DNA from 2 places in the Microbacterium sp. Cr-K32 genome. Region 1 is predicted to be linked to the other one. Evidence: predicted binding sites of a transcription regulator. Region 1 holds the regulator's gene; the other holds the start of a gene.
What was found. Region 1 encodes LexA, which represses DNA repair genes until DNA is damaged. Its sites were predicted from a motif close to TCGAACANNTGTTCGA; they were not measured.
Positions count from the first base shown of each region.

Region 2: the regulator LexA is predicted to act here: its motif matches at 7,580-7,595, upstream of recA (recombinase RecA).

Region 1 is NZ_JARD01000015.1:40,417-50,075, reverse strand. Features, by position in the region: gene GZ64_RS0107355 (DUF2510 domain-containing protein) at 1-224, opposite strand, end outside; gene ftsE (cell division ATP-binding protein FtsE) at 409-1,542, shown strand; gene ftsX (permease-like cell division protein FtsX) at 1,539-2,453, shown strand; gene smpB (SsrA-binding protein SmpB) at 2,517-2,993, shown strand; gene GZ64_RS0107335 (S9 family peptidase) at 3,049-4,917, opposite strand; gene lexA (transcriptional repressor LexA) at 5,011-5,697, opposite strand; gene GZ64_RS0107325 (LysM peptidoglycan-binding domain-containing protein) at 5,987-6,355, shown strand; gene GZ64_RS0107320 (histidinol-phosphate transaminase) at 6,413-7,507, shown strand; gene hisB (imidazoleglycerol-phosphate dehydratase HisB) at 7,504-8,121, shown strand; gene hisH (imidazole glycerol phosphate synthase subunit HisH) at 8,118-8,753, shown strand; gene priA (bifunctional 1-(5-phosphoribosyl)-5-((5-phosphoribosylamino)methylideneamino)imidazole-4-carboxamide isomerase/phosphoribosylanthranilate isomerase PriA) at 8,857-9,603, shown strand; gene GZ64_RS0107300 (SseB family protein) at 9,587-9,659, shown strand, end outside.
Region 2 is NZ_JARD01000012.1:373,610-383,268, forward strand. Features, by position in the region: gene hflX (GTPase HflX) at 1-731, opposite strand, end outside; gene GZ64_RS0106175 (class I SAM-dependent methyltransferase) at 800-1,441, shown strand; gene dapF (diaminopimelate epimerase) at 1,479-2,351, opposite strand; gene GZ64_RS0106185 (dihydrofolate reductase family protein) at 2,361-2,909, opposite strand; gene miaA (tRNA (adenosine(37)-N6)-dimethylallyltransferase MiaA) at 2,944-3,855, opposite strand; gene miaB (tRNA (N6-isopentenyl adenosine(37)-C2)-methylthiotransferase MiaB) at 3,867-5,414, opposite strand; gene GZ64_RS0106200 (regulatory protein RecX) at 5,464-6,333, opposite strand; gene recA (recombinase RecA) at 6,333-7,382, opposite strand; gene GZ64_RS0106210 (DUF3046 domain-containing protein) at 7,652-7,876, opposite strand; gene GZ64_RS0106215 (helix-turn-helix domain-containing protein) at 7,895-8,203, opposite strand; gene GZ64_RS0106220 (CinA family protein) at 8,345-8,830, opposite strand; gene pgsA (CDP-diacylglycerol--glycerol-3-phosphate 3-phosphatidyltransferase) at 8,827-9,402, opposite strand; gene GZ64_RS0106230 (DNA translocase FtsK) at 9,402-9,659, opposite strand, start outside.

The sequences.
Region 1 (9,659 bases):
GCGTCCGGCGACGGGGGTGTGGTCGCGGTGTCGTCGGATGCACGGATCACGGTGTCATCGATCGACGATGCCGAGGACCCGGCCTGTTCCGAAGACCCGGCGTGCGCGTCGGGATCGACCGCGGCGTCCGCGGCCTCCGGGGCGAAGTGCTCGGTCCACTGCTGGCCGTCCCACCAGCGCTGTCGACCCGATCCGTCGTCGTACCATCCTGCGGGCGTTGTCATGGCTCCCCCTTGAAAGAACTCGGCAGCTGCTTCCTGCAGCCGACATCTTCATGTATAGCAGTGGGAGGCGACGCGCCACCGGGTCGCGGATGGGGAGCTCTCCCCATCCGGCCCTGAGGGCGGAAGCGCCGTGCGGGGTGTCGCTCGCGGCCAGCGGACAGCCCGCACGTAGGCTCGTAGCGCCATGATTCGGTTCGAGAACGTCACGAAACGCTACCGCGGGACGTCGAAGCCCGCCCTTTCCGGAGTCGACTTCGAGGTGCAACGCGGGGAGTTCGTCTTCCTCGTCGGAGCCTCGGGTTCCGGCAAGTCCTCCTGTCTGCGCCTTATTCTGCGCGAAGACGTCCCGACGTCGGGGCGGGTCGCGGTGCTCGGCAGAGACCTGCGCGCGCTCGCGAACCGGAAGGTGCCGTACTTCCGCCGCCACATCGGGTCGGTCTTCCAGGACTTCCGGTTGCTGCCTTCGAAGACGGTCTACCAGAACGTCGCGTTCACGCTTCAGGTGACCGGTTCGTCGCGCGGCTTCATCCAGCAGGCGGTTCCGGAGGCCCTCGCCCTCGTGGGTCTCGACGGCAAACAGAAGCGGATGCCCCACGAGCTCTCGGGTGGAGAGCAGCAGCGGGTCGCCATCGCGCGAGCCCTCGTCAACCGTCCCCAGGTTCTGCTCGCCGACGAGCCGACCGGAAACCTCGACCCCGCGACGTCGGTCGACATCATGCAGCTGCTCGCTCGCATCAACGCCGGCGGCACCACTGTGTTGATGGCCACGCACGAGGCCGGATTCGTCGACCAGATGCAGCGCCGAGTGATCGAGCTGCGTGACGGGGAGATGGTGCGCGACGAGGTGCACGGCGGATACGGCGACACCTCCAACATCCCGCGCCTCGTCCCGGAGGAGGTGCGCGGAGCGGCGGCGGCGGCTGCTCTCACCGCGGTCCAGGAGGTGCAGCGTCAGACAGCCGATCTCTCGGTGGTGCGTGCCGCGCTGGCCGAGGAGCTCAGCACTCAGCGCACGGCGGCCGCGTCCTCCGTCGACCGCGAGGGAGAGACCGTGGTTCCCCCGGCCCCGCGCACGGTCGAACCTCCGGAGTCGGTGCATTCCCCGGAGACCGGCGCCGCGGCCGGAGTCGTGGAGCCTCCTGCTGTCGCGGAGACCCCTGCTGTCGCGGAGCCTCGTGCTGTCGTGGAACCTCCGACGGTGATCCGGCCGCGTACCCATCCGATCGCTCTGCCGACGGTGGACGTCGCCGAGCTCGGCGTCGCCGATCGCCTCGGACTCTCCGATGAAGACGACGAGGAAGTGGGCCCGACCTCATGAGAATCGGACTCATCCTGACCGAAGCCCTGGGCGGCCTGCGGCGGAACATCTCGATGGTGATCTCCGTCGTGCTCGTCACCTTCGTCTCCTTGACGTTCGTGGGCGCCGCGATCCTCATGCAGGGGCAGATCGGGGTCATGCGCGGGTACTGGGCCGAACGTGCCCAGGTGGCGGTGTACATGTGTTCGGCGGTCTCGGAATCCGAGACGTGCCTCGACGGCGCGGCGAGCGAGGAGCAGGTCGCCTCCGTCCGGGCTCAGCTCGAGGGTGACGCGCTCAAGCCGCTCATCAGCTCCATGACCTTCGATACGAAGGAAGAGACGTACGCCAAGCTCGTCGACCAGCTCGGCGCGGACCAGGCGAGCGTGCTCTCGCCCGACCAGGCGTTCGAGGTGTTCTTCGTCACGATGAAGGACCCTGGTCAGTCGCAGGTGCTCGCCGAGGCGTTCAGTGGACAGGCCGGGGTCGAGCAGGTCAAGGACCAGCTGCAGTATCTCGAGCCGTTGTTCTCCGCGTTGACGGTCGCGACCTACATCGCGGTGGGAATCGCCGTGCTCATGCTCATCGCGGCGACCCTACTGATCGGCACGACCATCCGATTGTCCGCGTATGCGAGGCGCAAGGAGATCGGCATCATGCGCTTGGTCGGAGCCTCGAACCGCTTCATCCAGACGCCGTTCGTCCTCGAGGGCGTGTTCGCCGCCTTCCTCGGCTCGGCTCTGGCCAGCGCCGCCGTCGTCGCCGGTATGCACTTCGGGGTCAACGGCTACCTGCGGGGGAGGGTGCCGTTCATCACCACATGGGTCACGATGCAGGACGCGGCTCTCGTGGTTCCCGTGCTGATCGGGATCGGCGTGATCCTCGCAGCGCTCTCCGCCGGCTTCGCGATCCGACGCTGGCTGCGTACCTGATAGCCTGAAAGGCTGCTCGGTCGGAACGATCGATCGAGCTCATCACGGCAACAGGAGAGCATCATGCCCAGGGAACGCGGAGAGAAGGTCGTCGCGACCAATCGTCGCGCACGTCACGACTACACGATCGAGAAGTCGTACGAAGCGGGGATGGTGCTCACCGGCACCGAGGTCAAGTCGCTGCGTCAGGGTCGCGCCAACCTCAGTGACGGCTATGCGTTCGTGAAGGGGAACGAGGTCTTCCTCGATTCCGTGCACATCCCCGAGTACTCGCAGGGGCACTGGACGAACCACTCGGCCAAACGCATCCGCAAGCTGCTCCTCCATCGCGAGGAGATCGCCAAGATCGCGCACGCCGTCTCGGCCGGGGGATACACCCTCATCCCGCTGAAGCTGTACTTCTCCGACGGTCGTGCCAAGGTCGAGATCGCCCTGGCGAAGGGCAAGCGCGAATACGACAAGCGGCAGACCCTGCGCGAGCGTCAGGACACCCGTGAGGCCGACCGTGCCATGCGTCTGCGCAATCGCGTGGGAGAGTAGCCCCGGGCTCTCAGGCCCCGACTCTCCGGCACTGCCGTGACGAGTCGACAGCCCGTCACGGGCGCGGGTGGAAGCCGAAGACGCGGCCGAGGAACGCCAGCTCGCGGTCGAGGGAGTCGACGATGGTCTCCGCGCTCCGGAAACCATGTCCCTCGGTGGGATAGAGGACGTACTCGTGCTCGATGCCGCGCTCTGCCAGAGCATCGCGGATCGCCTCGGACTGGGATGGAGGGACGACGCGGTCCTCGCCGCCCTGCAGGAGCAGGACGGGGACAGTGATGCGATCTGTGTGCGTGAGCGGTGAACGCTCGACGTACAGATGCTCGTACTCGGGCAGCGGGCCCACCAGGCCGTCGATGTACGATGCCTCGAAGTCATGAGTCTCCGCGGCCAGCATCCGCAGGTCGGCGACGCCGTAGCGGCTGATCCCCGCGGCGAAGGCTCCGCCTCGCACCAGTGCCGACAGCACGGTCCAGCCGCCTGCCGATCCGCCGCGGATGGCCAGGCGGTCGGGGTCGGCGAGCCCGGCGGCAGCCAGGCCCCGCGCCGCCGCGATCACGTCGTCGACGTCGACGACACCCCACTGGCCGTCCAAGCGTTCGCGATAGGCACGACCATAGCCGGTGGAGCCCCCGTAGTTCACGTCGAGCACGCCGATCCCGCGGCTCGTGTAGAAGGCGATCGCTGCCGAGGCTGCCCCAGTCACATGCGCCGTCGGTCCGCCGTGGACCAGCACGACGTAGGGCGGGAGCTCGTCGACGGGGGCCTCCTCGTCGGGGTTCGCCGGCGGATAGGCGAATGCGTGCACGGCGCCGTGCGGACCGTCGATCTCGATCGACATCGACGCCGGCATCCAGCGCGGATCGACGGGCTCCCCGCCGCGCACGGCGACGACCTCTCCCGACTCGATATCGACGCACCAGAGCCCCGCCGCCACCCGGGAACCGTTGCCGGAGAGCAGCACCCGGGTGCCGCGGACCGCATCGACGCTCACATGACCGTCGCCGGGGAACTCGATGATGCTCTCGCCCCCTCCGGTGTCGATCACGACGACGTCGTCGCGCCCGTTCGTGCGGACGGCGACGATGCGGCCGTCCTCCAACGGCTGATACCAGCGGTTGCCGAGCACCCAGAGCCCGTAGCCCGTGTCGGCATCGGACGGAGCCAGCGGCCGCGGGGATCCGGAAGGCGTCACCCCGTCGATGGCGATGCGGTGGAGTGTCCAGCGGTCATCGGCGATGTCGGCGAAGACCAGTTCCGTGTCGCTGAGCCACTCGGGCTGCAGCGCCGCTCGCGAGGGGATCGTCCGCGGGAGGCCTCCGTCGACCTCGGCGACCTGCACGCGCGCGCTCTCCCACGGCATCTTCCCCCGTTCCCAGGCGACCCACGCGGCGCGGGTCCCGTCAGGGGAGAATGCGGGGTGGGCGAAGAACCCCTCGCCCTGCACGATCACGCTGACCGCTGACTCGTCTTCTGCGGCGGAGCCGTCGAGCGGGATCTCGACGATCGCACGGAGTTTCGGTGTGGTCGAGAGGTCTTCGCGCACGGCGAGCAGACGTCCGTCCTGCACGCGCAGACCTCCGTGCGCGGGACCGGCAGCGGTGAGCGTGACGAGATCCCCGTCGGGGGTCAGGCGGCGCACCCGCTGGTCTGAGGCGTCGACGAAGTAGAGCGTCCCCCGATCGTCCGCCGTCCAGGCGCCACCACCGTATTCGTGCACGCGGGAGCGGGCGTTCCAGGGCGCGGGGAGGACCTCGGCGCCCGTGGAACTCCGTACCGTCACCCGTCCCTTCTCGGACGGCACCGACTCACCCCACCAGATCTCCGTGCCGACGAAGCGGGCGCCGTCGATGCGAGGTGAGGACGCCGCGACTGATGCCGCGGAGAAAGGCGAAGGCCAGGAACCGTAGGGGGACGACGTCATGCTTCGAGCCTATGGGGCGCTGGCACGAGCGTCACGCGGGGCGCACACGAAGGCCCTCCAGGGAGCCGGGAGGGCCTTCGTCGTGCTCTCGTCTCAGACCGCGCGGAGCACCGCCACGATCTTGCCGAGGATCACGGCTTCATCGCCCAGGATGGGCTCGAACGCCGAGTTGCGCGGGAGCAGCCACGTGTGGCCGTCGCGACGGCGCAGCACCTTGACGGTGGCCTCGCCGTCGAGCATCGCCGCGACGATCTCGCCGTTCTCGGCGCTGTTCTGCGAACGGACGACGACCCAGTCGCCGTCGCAGATGGCGGCGTCGATCATCGACTCGCCGGAGACCTTGAGCATGAACAGGTCGCCCTTGCCCACCAGCTGGCGGGGGAGCGGGAAGATCTCCTCGACCTGCTGGTCGGCGGTGATCGGCACACCCGCGGCGATTCGTCCGACGAGGGGGACGAGTGCCGCATCGCCGACCGGGGCCGCCACGTCGGCTGGATTCTCGGTGCTGGCCCCCGGGAGGTCGATGAGCACTTCCATGGCGCGGGTCTTCCCGGGGTCGCGACGCAGATAGCCGCTGAGCTCCAACTGCCCGAGCTGGTGGGTGACGCTGGAGAGGGACTTGAGACCGACGGCGTCGCCGATCTCGCGCATGCTCGGCGGGTAGCCGTGGTGCGCGATCGAGTTCTGGATGACCTCGAGGATCGCCATCTGCTTCGGGCTGAGGCTCTTCCGGCGGCGCGTGCGCGGTGCCTCCGACTCGGGGGCAGAGTTCTCGCTCATGGTGCTCCTTCAGTGCGTGATCCGACGTCCCTCTTCGAATGTCGGAGGCCCGTGGTGGGGTGTCCTTATCGAAACCGTATCCGAGAAACGGGCCGATCTGGAAGATCTGTTCGAGCGTGTCGGCTCATTTCCGGATTCGGTTTCGAAGAATACTTGACAGATGTTCGAACTCGAAGATATCTTCGGTACGTAGCTTCGCATTCACGGCTCCCGGCCGAGACGGGAATGCGAACGCTACGCCAACTTCCCCGGCGGCCTCACCGCTCCGGGACAGGCTAAGGAGCACCACATGAGCAGCATCAGCTTCAGCACCGCAGCAGTCATTCCGGCGTCGACCCGTCCCACGACGCGACTCCGACTGACGACGCGTGGCCGCGCCGTGCTGCTGGCCTTCGCCTCGGTCCCGCTCGCGATCGGTATCGCCTTCGCGGCGCTCAGCGGTGGCAGCGCGATCGCTTCGGGAGCAGATTCGGCCGCCGTCAGCGTCGAGACGGTGACCGTCATGCCGGGAGACACCCTCTGGTCGATCGCCACCAGCGTCGCTCCCGATGCCGACCCGCGCGACGTCATCGGTGAGATCAGCCGGATGAACCTGCTGCGCGGTGGAGAACTCCAGATCGGCCAGACGCTCGCCATCCCGGCCCAGTACGTGAACTGATCCGGCGGCGGCAGCACTGCAGCAACTTTGCGTCATCGAGGCGAGGCGCCGCTTAGCATGGGAAGGGTGACCCTCTCCCTCAACGATCTCCCGCTACGTGACGATCTTCGCGGATTGACGCCATACGGCGCTCCGCAAGCGCCGCTCCCGATCGCGCTCAACGTGAACGAGAACACGCATCCGATCCCCGACGCGGTGGCGAGCGACATCCTCGACGACATCGCCGTCGCGATCCGCGACGTCAACCGCTATCCGGACCGGGAGTTCACGACGCTCCGCGAGTCGTTCGCGGAGTACCTGGGGCACGGGCTCACGCCGGAGCAGATCTGGGCCGGCAACGGCTCGAACGAGGTTCTCCAGCACATCCTCCAGGCTTTCGGAGGTCCCGGGCGCACGGCGTTCGGTTTCGCGCCGACGTATTCGATGTACCCGCTCATCGCCCAGGGGACGGGAGCACGCTGGATCGCCGGCACGCGTCAGCCCGACTACACGATCACCCCGGACGAGGCTGCCGAGCAGGTGCGGGCCGCCGATCCCGATGTGGTCATCCTCTGTTCTCCCAACAACCCCACCGGCACGCCGCTCGGGCTGGACGTGATCGAAGCCGTGTACGACGCGGCCCGTGGCATCGTGATCGTGGATGAGGCGTACCAGGAGTTCGCGCCGCGCGATGCGATCTCTGCCCTGACCCTGCTCGACGGACGCCCGCGTCTCGCCGTCTCGCGCACCATGAGCAAGGCCTTCGCCTTCGCCGGGGCCCGGGTCGGGTACCTCGCTGCTGACCCCGCCTTCATCGACGCGTTGCGTCTGGTGCGTCTGCCCTATCACCTGAGCGCTCTCACCCAGGCGGCGGCGATAGCGGCCCTGCGCAACGCCGACGTGATGCTCGCGATGGTGGAGGAGATCGTCGAGCAGCGCGATCGGATCACGGCGACCCTCGAAGCGCTCGGATACCAGCCGCACGAATCGTGGTCGAACTTCGTCCTGTTCGGCGGCGTCGCCGACCCGCGGGCCACCTGGCAGCAGCTGTACGACCGCGGCGTGCTCGTGCGCGATGTCGGCATCCCCGGACACCTCAGGGTCAGCGCGGGCACGGAGGCCGAGACCACCGCGTTCCTCGAGGCGCTGGCCTCGATAGGATCGGCTTCATGAGCACCCCCGCACTGACCCCGCGCACCGCGAACCGTGTGCGCAGCACGTCGGAGTCCACCGTCGAGCTCGAGCTGAACCTCGACGGCACCGGGGCGAGCCGTATCGACACGTCCGTGCCGTTCTTCGACCACATGCTCACCGCCTTCGCGAAGCATTCGCTGACCGACCTCACGGTGCGGGCTTCCGGCGACACGCACATCGACGCGCACCACACGGTGGAAGACGTCTCGATCGTGCTCGGCCAAGCCATTCTCGAAGCTCTCGGGGACAAGTCCGGGATCTCCCGTTACGGCGACGCGCTCGTTCCCCTCGACGAGGCACTGGCGCAGGCGGTCGTCGACATCTCCGGTCGTCCGTATCTCGTGCACACGGGAGAGCCTGAAGGCTTCGAACACCACCTCATCGGCGGGCACTTCACCGGTTCGCTGGTGCGTCACTCATTCGAGGCCATCAGTTTCAATGCCGGTCTGACCGTGCACGTGCGTGTGCTCGGCGGGCGTGATCCGCACCACATCGCCGAGGCGGAGTACAAGGCTTTCGCTCGCGCATTCCGCGAAGCCAAGGCTCTGGACCCGCTCGTCGACGGCATCCCGTCCACGAAGGGCGCGCTGTGAGCGCAGCGCCCCGGGTCGCGGTGTTCGACTACGAGTCGGGCAACGTCCACTCGGCGGTGAAGGCGCTCGTCGCCGCCGGCGCGGATGCCGTGCTGACGCGCGACCGCGCCACCGCTCTCGAGGCGGATGGACTCGTCGTCCCCGGTGTCGGGGCATTCCAGGCCGTCCGCGATGCCCTGCGCGCCCACGGAGGGGACGAGATCATCGATCGCCGTCTCGCCGGCGGCCGTCCGGTCCTCGGGATCTGCGTCGGGATGCAGGTCCTCTTCGAGCACGGCGTCGAGCGCGGGCACGACACCGAAGGGCTCGGCGAGTGGCCCGGCGCGGTCACCGAGCTCAATGCCCCGGTGCTGCCGCACATGGGCTGGAACACGGTCGAGCCCGGTGCCGACAGCGTGCTCTTCCGAGGCATCGAACAGGAGCGCTTCTACTTCGTGCACTCCTACGCCGCGCAGTCCTGGGAACTCGACGTCATCCCGCCGTTCCCCGAGCCCGTTTTGACCTGGACGAGGTACGGCGACCCGTTCCTCGCCGCCGTCGAGAACGGGCCGCTCTCGGCGACGCAGTTCCACCCGGAGAAGTCCGGGGAAGCCGGCATCCAGCTGCTGCGCAACTGGGTCGGAAGCCTCTGACGTCTTCGGCAGGCGTCACCCGTTTTGTTCCCCGCCGTCCGGCGGACTACCCTCGGTTCTCGTGCCCGCACCGGGCCGTAGAGCTTCCCGATACAAGGACCCCATGAACGACTTCGCGCAGTCCCCCTCGCTCACGCTCCTTCCCGCGGTCGATGTCGCCGGGGGCAAGGCCGTCCGTCTGACCCAGGGTGAGGCCGGAACCGAGACCAGCTACGGCGACCCGTTGGATGCCGCAGGGGAGTGGGTGGCGCAGGGAGCGAAGTGGATCCACCTCGTCGACCTCGACGCCGCATTCGGCCGTGGCAGCAACGCGCCGATCCTGCGCAAGGTCATCAAGCAGTTCAAGGGTGTGAGCATCGAGCTCTCCGGTGGCATCCGTGATGATGCGACGTTGGAGGCGGCTCTGGAGAGCGGCGCCACCCGGATCAACCTGGGCACGGCCGCGCTGGAGAACCCGGAGTGGGCGGCCGATGTGATCGGCCGTTACGGCGAGGCGATCGCGGTCGGCCTCGACGTGCGGGGGACGACGCTCGCCGCCCGCGGATGGACCAAGGAGGGCGGTGACCTCTGGGAGGTGCTCGACCGCCTCGAGGACGCCGGCTGCAGCCGTTATGTCGTCACCGACGTCACGAAGGACGGCACTCTTCGCGGCCCCAACATCGAACTTCTCCGCGAGGTCACCTCACGTACCCCGAAACCGGTCGTCGCATCCGGCGGGATCTCGAGCCTCGACGATATCGCCGCGCTCCGCGAGCTCGTGCCGCTGGGCGTCGAAGGTGCGATCGTCGGCAAGGCACTCTACGCCGGCGCGTTCACGCTGGCTGAGGCTCTGGATGTCGCAGGAGACTGACGCGCACGCCTGCGGGCCGGAATCGCACAACCACGGCGATTCGGCGGGCGTCCCCT
Region 2 (9,659 bases), on a different contig from region 1:
TTGGTTTCACCGGGACCGCGCGAGCCCATGCCTGCGCCGCCGGCGCCGACCTGACCACCGGCTTGGCGGCTCATCGAGTCACCCCAACCGCGAAGACGAGGCAGCAGATACTCGAGCTGGGCGAGCTCGACCTGGGCCTTACCTTCTCGGCTCTTCGCGTGTTGGCTGAAGATGTCGAGGATCACGGTGGTGCGGTCGATGACCTTGACCTTGACGACGTCCTCGAGAGCGCGTCGTTGGCTCGGCGCGAGCTCCGTGTCGGCGATGACGGTGTCAGCCCCGACAGCGGCGACGATGTCTTTGAGCTCCTGGGCCTTTCCGCGGCCGAGGTATGTCGCGGCGTCGGGGTGCGGGCGGCGCTGCAGGACACCGTCGAGCACGACGGCGCCGGCGGTCTCCGCCAGAGCAGCGAGTTCCCGCAGAGAGTTCTCGGCATCTTCCTGCGCCCCCTGGGGGTAAACCCCCACCAGTACGACGTTCTCGAGTCGCAACTGCCGGTACTCGACCTCGGAGACATCCTCGAGCTCTGTCGAGAGTCCACCGACGCGTCGAAGAGCGTGTCGGTCTTCGAGATCCCACTGCGCGCCGTCCGTACTCGCGTGCGATGCCGTCGATTCGTCCTGCAGCGCCTGTGCGGCGCCGAAGACGTGGACGTCCGAGCGCTTCTCCGCGTTCGCGAGCACACGATCGACCGTGTGGTCGTCGGTGGAGGGTGTGGTGGTCTCCGTCATCCGTTCCTTGTCTCTGGGATTTGTTGCGAGCCTTAACCTTAGCCCGCGCTGTCCGGTACGCTCACCGTATGGGGTCAGATCACTACTTCACTGCGGCCCCGGCAAGCCCCGAGAATCTGCGTAAGATCCGCGTATCACTCGCGGGTCGAGAGCTCGAAGTCACCACCGCCGGTGGGGTCTTCAGCCCGGATCGTCTCGACGCCGGCACTGCAGTGCTCCTCGCCAACATGCCCCCGGTACCCCCGGGCGGCGATCTTCTCGACCTCGGCAGCGGTTGGGGTCCGGTGACATTGTCGATGGCCCTGGCCGCTCCCCATGCGACGGTATGGGCCGTCGACGTGAATGAGCGTGCCCTCGATCTGGTGCGTCGCAACGCCGCAGCTCTCGGGCTCACCAATGTCAACGCATCCCTGCCCGACGATGTTCCCGAGCACGTCTCATTCCGCACGATCCGATCGAATCCGCCGATCCGCGTCGGGAAGAACGAACTCCACGGCCTTCTGGAGCGATGGATCCCGCGCCTCGACGAGCGCAGTGATGCCTGGCTGGTCGTGCAGCGCAATCTCGGTGCGGATTCGCTCCAGCGGTGGATCGGATCGACCTTCCAGCCCGGCTACAGCGTCTTCCGCACCGCTACGGGCAAGGGCTATCGCATCCTGAAAGTGCGCAAGCACGGAAACCCGCCGACGGAGCCGATCATTCTCGGATGAGGCCGATGCGGGCCTGACGAAGCCGACGGTCAGGACCTCAGGCGAGGTCGACCTCGCCTTGGAACACGAGCTGAGCCGGCCCGGAGAGAGCGACGTGCTCACCGTCTTCCGCCGGGAACATTCGAACGCCGAGCGTCCCCCCGGGCACCTCGACCTGCCAGTTGCTCGGAGCGTTCTCGCCCGCCCAGTAGCGCACTGCCAGGGCCGTCGCCGCGACGCCCGTGCCGCAGCTCAGAGTCTCTCCGACCCCGCGCTCATAGACACGCATGCTCACATGTCCGATACCGTCGCGCACGAGCGGTTCGCCGGGTACGACGAACTCGATGTTGGCTCCCGCGGGCAGCAGCGGGTCGAGGCCGGGCGCACGGTGGAGCTCGAGGGACGCGAGCTCAGCCTCCGACGCGAGCGCCACCACGACGTGCGGATTCCCGACGTCGATTCCGAGACCTGGACGGGTGACAGACAGGCCGTCCACTCGAACGAGCGGGTCGTCCCCGGAGAGCTTCCACCGGCCGAGGTCGACCTGATATCCCGTCGCGCTTCGGGTGACATCGCGCACTCCCGCCCGCGTGCCGATCGGCAAGGTCGAGCCGGGTTCGATCGCCGCAAGGCCGGAGCGCACGAGATAGTGGGCGAACACGCGGACGCCGTTCCCGCACATCTCGGCGACCGATCCATCGGCATTGCGGTAGTCCATGAACCATTCCGCCTGCGGCTCTTCGTCGAGTGCAGCCGCACCGTCGGGAATCGCCGACGACTTCACCACGCGGAGGATTCCGTCTGCACCGATGCCGAAGTGACGATCGCAGAGCACGGCGACCTGCTCGACGGTGAGGTCGAGCTCACCGTCCGGGTCAGCGATGATGATGAAATCGTTGCCCGTGCCGTGCCCCTTGGTGAATGCGACCATGGGTCCAGTCTAGAGATCGTCGCGGACTTCTCCGTCCCGCGCGAGCCGGTACCGACCGCAGAGAAAGTTCCGGTTTCGCGCCACCTCGATCAACTCGAGGTCGAGTCTGCGCGGAAGCAACGGGGCTCCCGAGCCGAGTGTGACGGGTGCGTACTGCACCCACACCTCATCGAGCAGGCCGGCGTCGGCGAACTGCCCCGCCAGGTCTCCGCCGCCCACGACCCAGAGGTCTTTCCCACCCGCCGCCTGCGCCATCTCCGCGTGCACCGTGCGGATGTCGGCCTGCGTCAGTCGGACATCGCCCTCCTTCGGGAGGTCGAGTCGACGGTGGGTGAACACCCACGTGGGCTGGGTGTACCCCCAGCGGCCCTCTTCATGGCGCATCACCCACTCGTAGGTGGAGGACCCCATCGCCAGAGCGCCGATGCTCCGCTCGAAACCCGTGTACGCCATCGGTCCGTCTTGGTCGATGTCCTGTGTGAGCAACCAGTCCAATGAGTGCTCCTCGGTGGCGATGAACCCGTCGAGGCTGGAGGCCGTGTAGAAGTGCGTCGTCATCCGGCCAGCTTCGCAGCACCCTCCGACATCGAGATCAGGCGTGGAGAAGCGTCACGGCCCGCACCGGAGCCTCCCACCACTCCAGGTCGGGATACCGCTTGAACCAGGACACCTGGCGTCGCGCATAGCGTCTCGTGAGCGCCTGGGTCTGTGCGATCGCCTCACGCTCCGTGAGGCCGCCGTCGAGCTGGGCCAGGGCCTGCGCGTACCCGATCGCGCGAGGAGCCGTTCCTCCACGCTCGAGCCCGTGCGCACGAAGATCCTCGACTTCGGCGAGGAGGCCGCCCTTCCACATGCGCTCGACCCTGGAGTCCAGCCGCTCCACGAGAGAGGGGCGGTCCACATGCAGACCGATGAGACGAGTATGCGGATGCCACAGGACAGGCTTCTCCGGAAGCGAGGCACCGTGCGTCTCGCTCCCCTGCTCGAGGACCTCGAGCGCACGGATGATGCGGCGCGGATTCTGTGGATCGACGCGAGTAGCCGCTTGCGGGTCGAGAGTTCGCAGACGTTCGAGCAGATGCGCGGTCCCTCGGGTCTCGAGCTCTTGTTCGAGACGATCCCGCAGTTCCGGGTCGCGCGGAGGGAATTGGAAGTCGTAGACGACACTCGATACATAGAGACCGGATCCGCCGACGAGGATCGCGTCTCCTCCCCCGCGGTGGATCTCTTCGATCGCCTCACGAGCTCTCGGCTGGTACCACGCGACAGCCGCATCTTCGTCGACGTCGAGTACGTCGAAGAGGTGGTGCGGGATGCCCCGGCGTTCCGTCATCGAGACCTTCGCGGTGCCGACGTCCATCCCGCGATAGAGCTGCATGGCATCGGCGTTCACGACCTCGGCGGGGTTTCCCTCCGCACGCAGCGTCTCGGCCAGCTCGATCGCGAGATCGCTCTTACCGGTGCCGGTCGCCCCGACGATCGCCCAGAGACGTGGCGCTGGCACGTTCCGTCCGGTCACACGCCCACGCGCAGCGTGGGCAGACCGAGCGACACGGCCTTCGGCGCACCGTCGCCGACAGAGGCGGGGACTGCGCACGATTCCGACTGCGATCGATCCCACGCGTCGCCGCCGCGGGTCCGACGGATCTTCAGGGGCGCGCCCGTAGGATCGTCGGCGAGCAGATGGAACGGGGCGCCGTGTGTCACGGTCACGGTCACCACGTCTCCGGGGCGAGGCAGCTCGGACCCCGGGGTCACCTCGAAGTGCACCAACCTGTTGTCTTCGGCGCGTCCCGTGAGGCGGTGTGTCTCGGTATCCTTCTTGCCTTCGCCGGTCGAGACCAGCACGTCGATCTCACGGCCGACCTGCTTCTGGTTCTCCTCCAGCGAGATACGTTCCTGCAGAGCGATCAGGCGGTTGTAGCGGGCCTGCACGATCTCCTTGGGGACCTGATCCTCCATCGTCGCCGCGGGTGTGCCCTCGCGGATCGAGTACTGGAAGGTGAACGCGCTGGAGAAACGCGCCTGCTCGACCACCCGCATCGTGTCCTCGAAGTCGTCTTCGGTCTCGCCGGGGAACCCGACGATGATGTCCGTGGTGATGGCGGCATTCGGGATGCGGGCACGAACCCGCTCGAGGATCCCGAGGAAACGCTCACTCCGGTAGGAGCGGCGCATCGCCTTGAGGATGCGGTCGCTCCCTGACTGGAGCGGCATGTGCAACTGCGGCATCACGTTCGGCGTCTCGGCCATGGCGTCGATCACGTCATCGGTGAACGCCGCGGGGTGGGGACTCGTGAACCGGATCCGTTCCAGCCCCTCGATGTCGCCGGCCGCGCGCAGGAGCTTGCCGAAGGCCTGACGGTCACCGAACTCGACCCCGTAGGAGTTGACGTTCTGGCCGAGAAGCGTGACCTCGATCGCGCCGTCTTCGACCAGGAGACGGATCTCGTTCAGGATGTCGCCGGGGCGACGATCCTTCTCTTTGCCGCGCAGGCTCGGAACGATGCAGAAGGTGCAGGTGTTGTTGCAGCCGACCGAGATCGAGACCCAGCCGCTGTGTGCCGAGTCGCGCTTGGTCGGCAACGTCGAGGGGAAGACCTCGAGCGACTCGAGGATCTCGAGCTCGGCATCGCCGTTGTGTCGCGCGCGCTCGAGCAGACCCGGCAATGAGCCCATGTTATGCGTGCCGAACACCACGTCGACCCAGGGTGCCTTGTCGAGCACGGCCTGCTTGTCCATCTGCGCCAGGCAGCCGCCGACGGCGATCTGCATGCCTTCCTTGCGACGCTTGACGGAAGCGAGGTGCCCGAGGGTGCCGTACAGCTTGCCTGCCGCGTTGTCGCGGACGGCGCAGGTGTTGATGATCACCACGTCGGCCTCGTCACCGTCGACGGCTCTCACATAGCCGGCGCTCTCCAACGAGCCCGAGAGCCGCTCGGAGTCGTGCACGTTCATCTGGCACCCGAAGGTGCGCACTTCATACGATCGCTGTCGTCCGTCGTCGTCGACGGCTGCCGACGACGCGCCGATGATCGTCGGTTCGCTGCGCGGGATAGTCATGATCTCCCCATTGTACGAGCCGTTGCTGAGCTGTCGTGGCGTCCTGGCGTCAGTCCGAGTCGACGAATCGGACCCCGGACGTGGAACCTCCGAAGGAGTTCTCCCGCAGCGCAGCCTTTGCGGCTTTCATCGCCACGGCTCCGTTGTAGCCGCGTCGTGAGAGCTGGCCCACCAGCCGCCGCAGAGCCGTGTCGTGATCGAGCCGACTCATCGACCGCGCCTTGCCGCGAGCGAACTCGAGCGCGCGATCGTCATCGTCGTCCGGCAACTCGTCGAGAGCGCCGTCGATCACATCGCGCGGAATGCCGCGCTGCGCGAGTGCGCGAGACAACGCGACCCGTCCCTGTCCCTTCCGCTCGACGCCCGATGTCACCAGCACGGCAGCGAGGCCGGCGTCGTCGAGATAGCCGCGGCGGGAGAAGTCATCGATCACGTCGTCGACGACCCCACCGTCGAGGCCGACGCCTCGCAGGACCTGTCGGGCCTCCGAGATGGACAACGATCGCGCCCGCAGCTTACGGACGAGAGACTCCTCCGCGGCCACACGCACCTCGTCCGGCGATGCCTTCTCGTCGGCGCCGGCATCGTCGCTCTCTCCGCCGCCGAGTGCGCGAAGATGAGGAGCGGACTTCGTCGGGCGCGTCGACGCTGTGGCGGAACTGCCCCTGATCCCCCGCGCGGGATGACGATCGCTGGGAGTACCCGCGTCGGACGCGTCGATGTGCGAGGCACTGTCCGGAGGGGCATCCCAGGTCGTGCGCCAGACCGCCGCGTCGCTGGCGCGGGGATCGTCCGTCGACTGGTCGTCGCCTTCCGCAAGGCGAGGCGGCGGCGTGTGCGTTTGCTTCTTCGACCCACCGCCGAAGAGGGGGATGATGGGGGCGATCCGGTCGGGATCGCCCCCACGCGTGTCGTTCATCAGGCCGGACGACGCTCAGCGAGCTCGTCTGCAGCTGCCGGTACCGAAGCGGGGCCGCCGATACCGAGCTTCTGCTTGATCTGCGTCTCGATCGCCAGCGCGATATCGGGGTTGTTCAACAGGAAGGTGCGCGCGTTCTCTTTGCCCTGGCCCAGCTGGTCACCGTCGTAGGTGTACCACGAGCCCGACTTCTTCACGATGGCGTGCTCGACGCCGAAGTCGATCAGGCTGCCCTCACGGGAGATGCCGACGCCGTAGAGGATGTCGAACTCGGCCTGCTTGAACGGCGGCGCCATCTTGTTCTTGACCACCTTGACCCTGGTGCGGTTTCCGACGGCGTCGGTTCCGTCCTTGAGGGTCTCGATACGACGGATGTCCATGCGGACCGAGGCGTAGAACTTCAGCGCCTTACCACCGGCGGTCGTCTCGGGCGAGCCGAAGAAGACGCCGATCTTCTCGCGAAGCTGGTTGATGAAGATCATCGTCGTGTTGGTCTGGTTCAGGCCACCGGTGAGCTTACGCAGCGCCTGCGACATGAGTCGCGCCTGCAGACCGACGTGCGAGTCGCCCATCTCGCCCTCGATCTCGGCGCGGGGCACGAGCGCCGCCACGGAGTCGATGACGATGAGGTCGATGGCTCCCGAGCGCACGAGCATGTCGGCGATCTCGAGGGCCTGCTCACCGGTGTCGGGCTGCGACACCAGGAGCGCGTCGATGTCGACGCCGAGCTTCGCGGCGTAGTCGGGGTCGAGCGCGTGTTCGGCGTCGATGAACGCGGCGATTCCGCCTGCGCGCTGAGCGTTCGCGATCGCATGCAGGGTGAGGGTCGTCTTACCCGAGGACTCCGGTCCGTAGATCTCGACGATTCGACCACGCGGGAGGCCTCCGACGCCGAGAGCGACGTCGAGGGCGATGGAGCCGGTGGGGATGACCGCCACGGGGGCGCGCTCATCGCTGCCCAGCCGCATGACCGAGCCCTTTCCGAACTGGCGATCGATCTGGGCGAGGGCGGTCTCGAGGGACTTCTCGCGGTCGGCGGGTGATGGCATGATGTGCTCCTTCTGCGCGCGTGATGCCGCCTGTAGGCTGTCGCGGCTCTCCCGGTTGGGAGAAACTCTCCGACAAGGCGTAATGGCTCTTCGGCTTGTTTTCCACCGTAGGAGAGGCCACCGACATCGATGCGGAGAGCTCACATACCGTGCAGAACAGATTCCCTGAACCACTTGTGCAGAAGACTACGCCCGCTTCGAACAGATCTTCGACGACACGCCGTGGATCTCAGGTCGTGTCCCGTAGGCATCGGAGATCGACGAACGACTCAGCGTCCGCGCGGCTCCTGCCGACCGACGCCGTGTCGCCTGTTCTCCGGAACATCCATCTCGACGCACAGGGCCAACCAGATGTCGCGTGGCGGTGTTCCCTCGGCCAGCGCCTCGCGCGCTGTTCGACCGCCGACAGCGCTGAGCGCCAGGTCGTTCACCAGAGAGGACGCGCGTGCCTGAAACTCGGTCTCGACGGCGCGAAGGAATTCGCTACGACGCATGGCTTCCCCGACCGGGGATCAGTGCAGCGAAAGCTGAGGTTCGATCGACGCGACGAGGTCGTCGGGAACGACGTCCGGGAAGACCTGGATGCCCTCGAGCACCGAGATGCGGTCTCCGACCTCGCGCATGATCGTCGAAATGGGAACGTCGAGCGCGTCGGCGACGGAAGCGAGGATCTCGCTCGACGCCTCCTTCTGCCCACGCTCGACCTCGCTGAGGTAGCCGAGCGCAACCGACGCCTTGCTTGCGACCTGCCGGAGCGTGCGCCCCTTCTGCAGGCGGAAGTCCCTCAGCACATCGCCGATTTCCTGTCGTACAAGAATCATCGGAACCTCCTCCCCATGTGATCGTTCGAGGTCTCCCCCGATGAGACAGCCAGTCTAGTACCCCTGGCATGCACAGAATCTACCCCTGCACTCTGTGGTTTAAGTGTGAGCACATCAGAGATAACCACCCCGGCGGTCCTGCTATTCCGCCAGCATCGCGCACAGTTCTTCGAGCGCTGCCGCGACCGTCTGCGCGCGGATCGAGTCGCGATCTCCGAGGAAACGGAAGGCCGTCGTCCTCATCGCCGCCGGCGTCGCCACGCCGATGTGCACCGTGCCGACCGGTTGCCCGTCGGGGGAATCCGGACCGGCGATTCCCGTCGTCGACACCCCGACATCGGCCGGCGAGCCACCGACGCTCACGACACTCCTCACTCCGTCTGCCATCTGCAGCGCGACCTGCGGATGCACCGGCCCGTGCACGGCGAGAAGATCCGCGTCGACGCCCAACACCGACGCCTTCACCGGCGTCGCGTACGCCACCACCCCGCCGAGCAACACCGTGGACGCGCCGGGAACCGAGACCAGGTCGGCGCACAGGGCGCCGCCGGTCAGCGACTCCGCGACTACGAGCGTCCATCCCCGTCGACCCAGCGCCGCGAGGACGGCAGCAGCCGCGTCGCTCACGACTTCCGGCGCGAGCCGCGGACCTGCGCCACGATGTAGTCGATACCGCTCGCGACCGTGAGCACCAGGACGATGAGCATGAGGATGAAGGTGATCAACGTCCATGCATCGAGACCGACGAGATAGTGCAGCGGAAGCAACGCCCAGCCGAGCGCCACACCTTGGAACGCCGTCTTGATCTTGCCCATCCAGGCCGCAGCGACGACATGCTCGCTGGCGACCATGAGCCGGTGGATTGTGATCCCCCACTCGCGCACGAGGATGAGGGCGACGATCCACCAGCCGACCTCGCCGAGGATGGCGAGTCCGATGAACCCGGCCCCCGTGAGCATCTTGTCGGCGATGGGATCCCAGAGCTTGCCGAAATCGCTGACGATGTCGTACTTGCGCGCGAGGTAGCCGTCGACCCAGTCCGTGGAGATCCCCACGATGAAGATGACCGCGGCCGCCCAGCGGAGGCCGGGCTCGGCGAGGCCGTAGGTTCCGCCCAGCAGCAACAGGACGAAGAAGACGACCGCCAGCGGGATGCGCGCGACGGTGATGGCGTTGGGCAGCTGCCGCGGGATGGCCATCAGTCGCGTCCCGTCAGGCCCCAGGCGTCTTCGTCGCCCTCGGCCTCCACCTCGGGAAGCCCCTCATACTGGGCAGCGATCGGATCGTGCGTCTGGGGCAGGGGTGGCACCGGCGGAGCGACAGGGGCGGCGGAAGCGGGCGGCGACGTCGGAACGTCGTCACCGCGCAGCTTCGCCATCACCTGTGGGAGCTGCTCGGCCGTGGCCAGCACGTCGCGCGCCTTGGAGCCCTCGGACGGGCCGACGATCTCACGTGA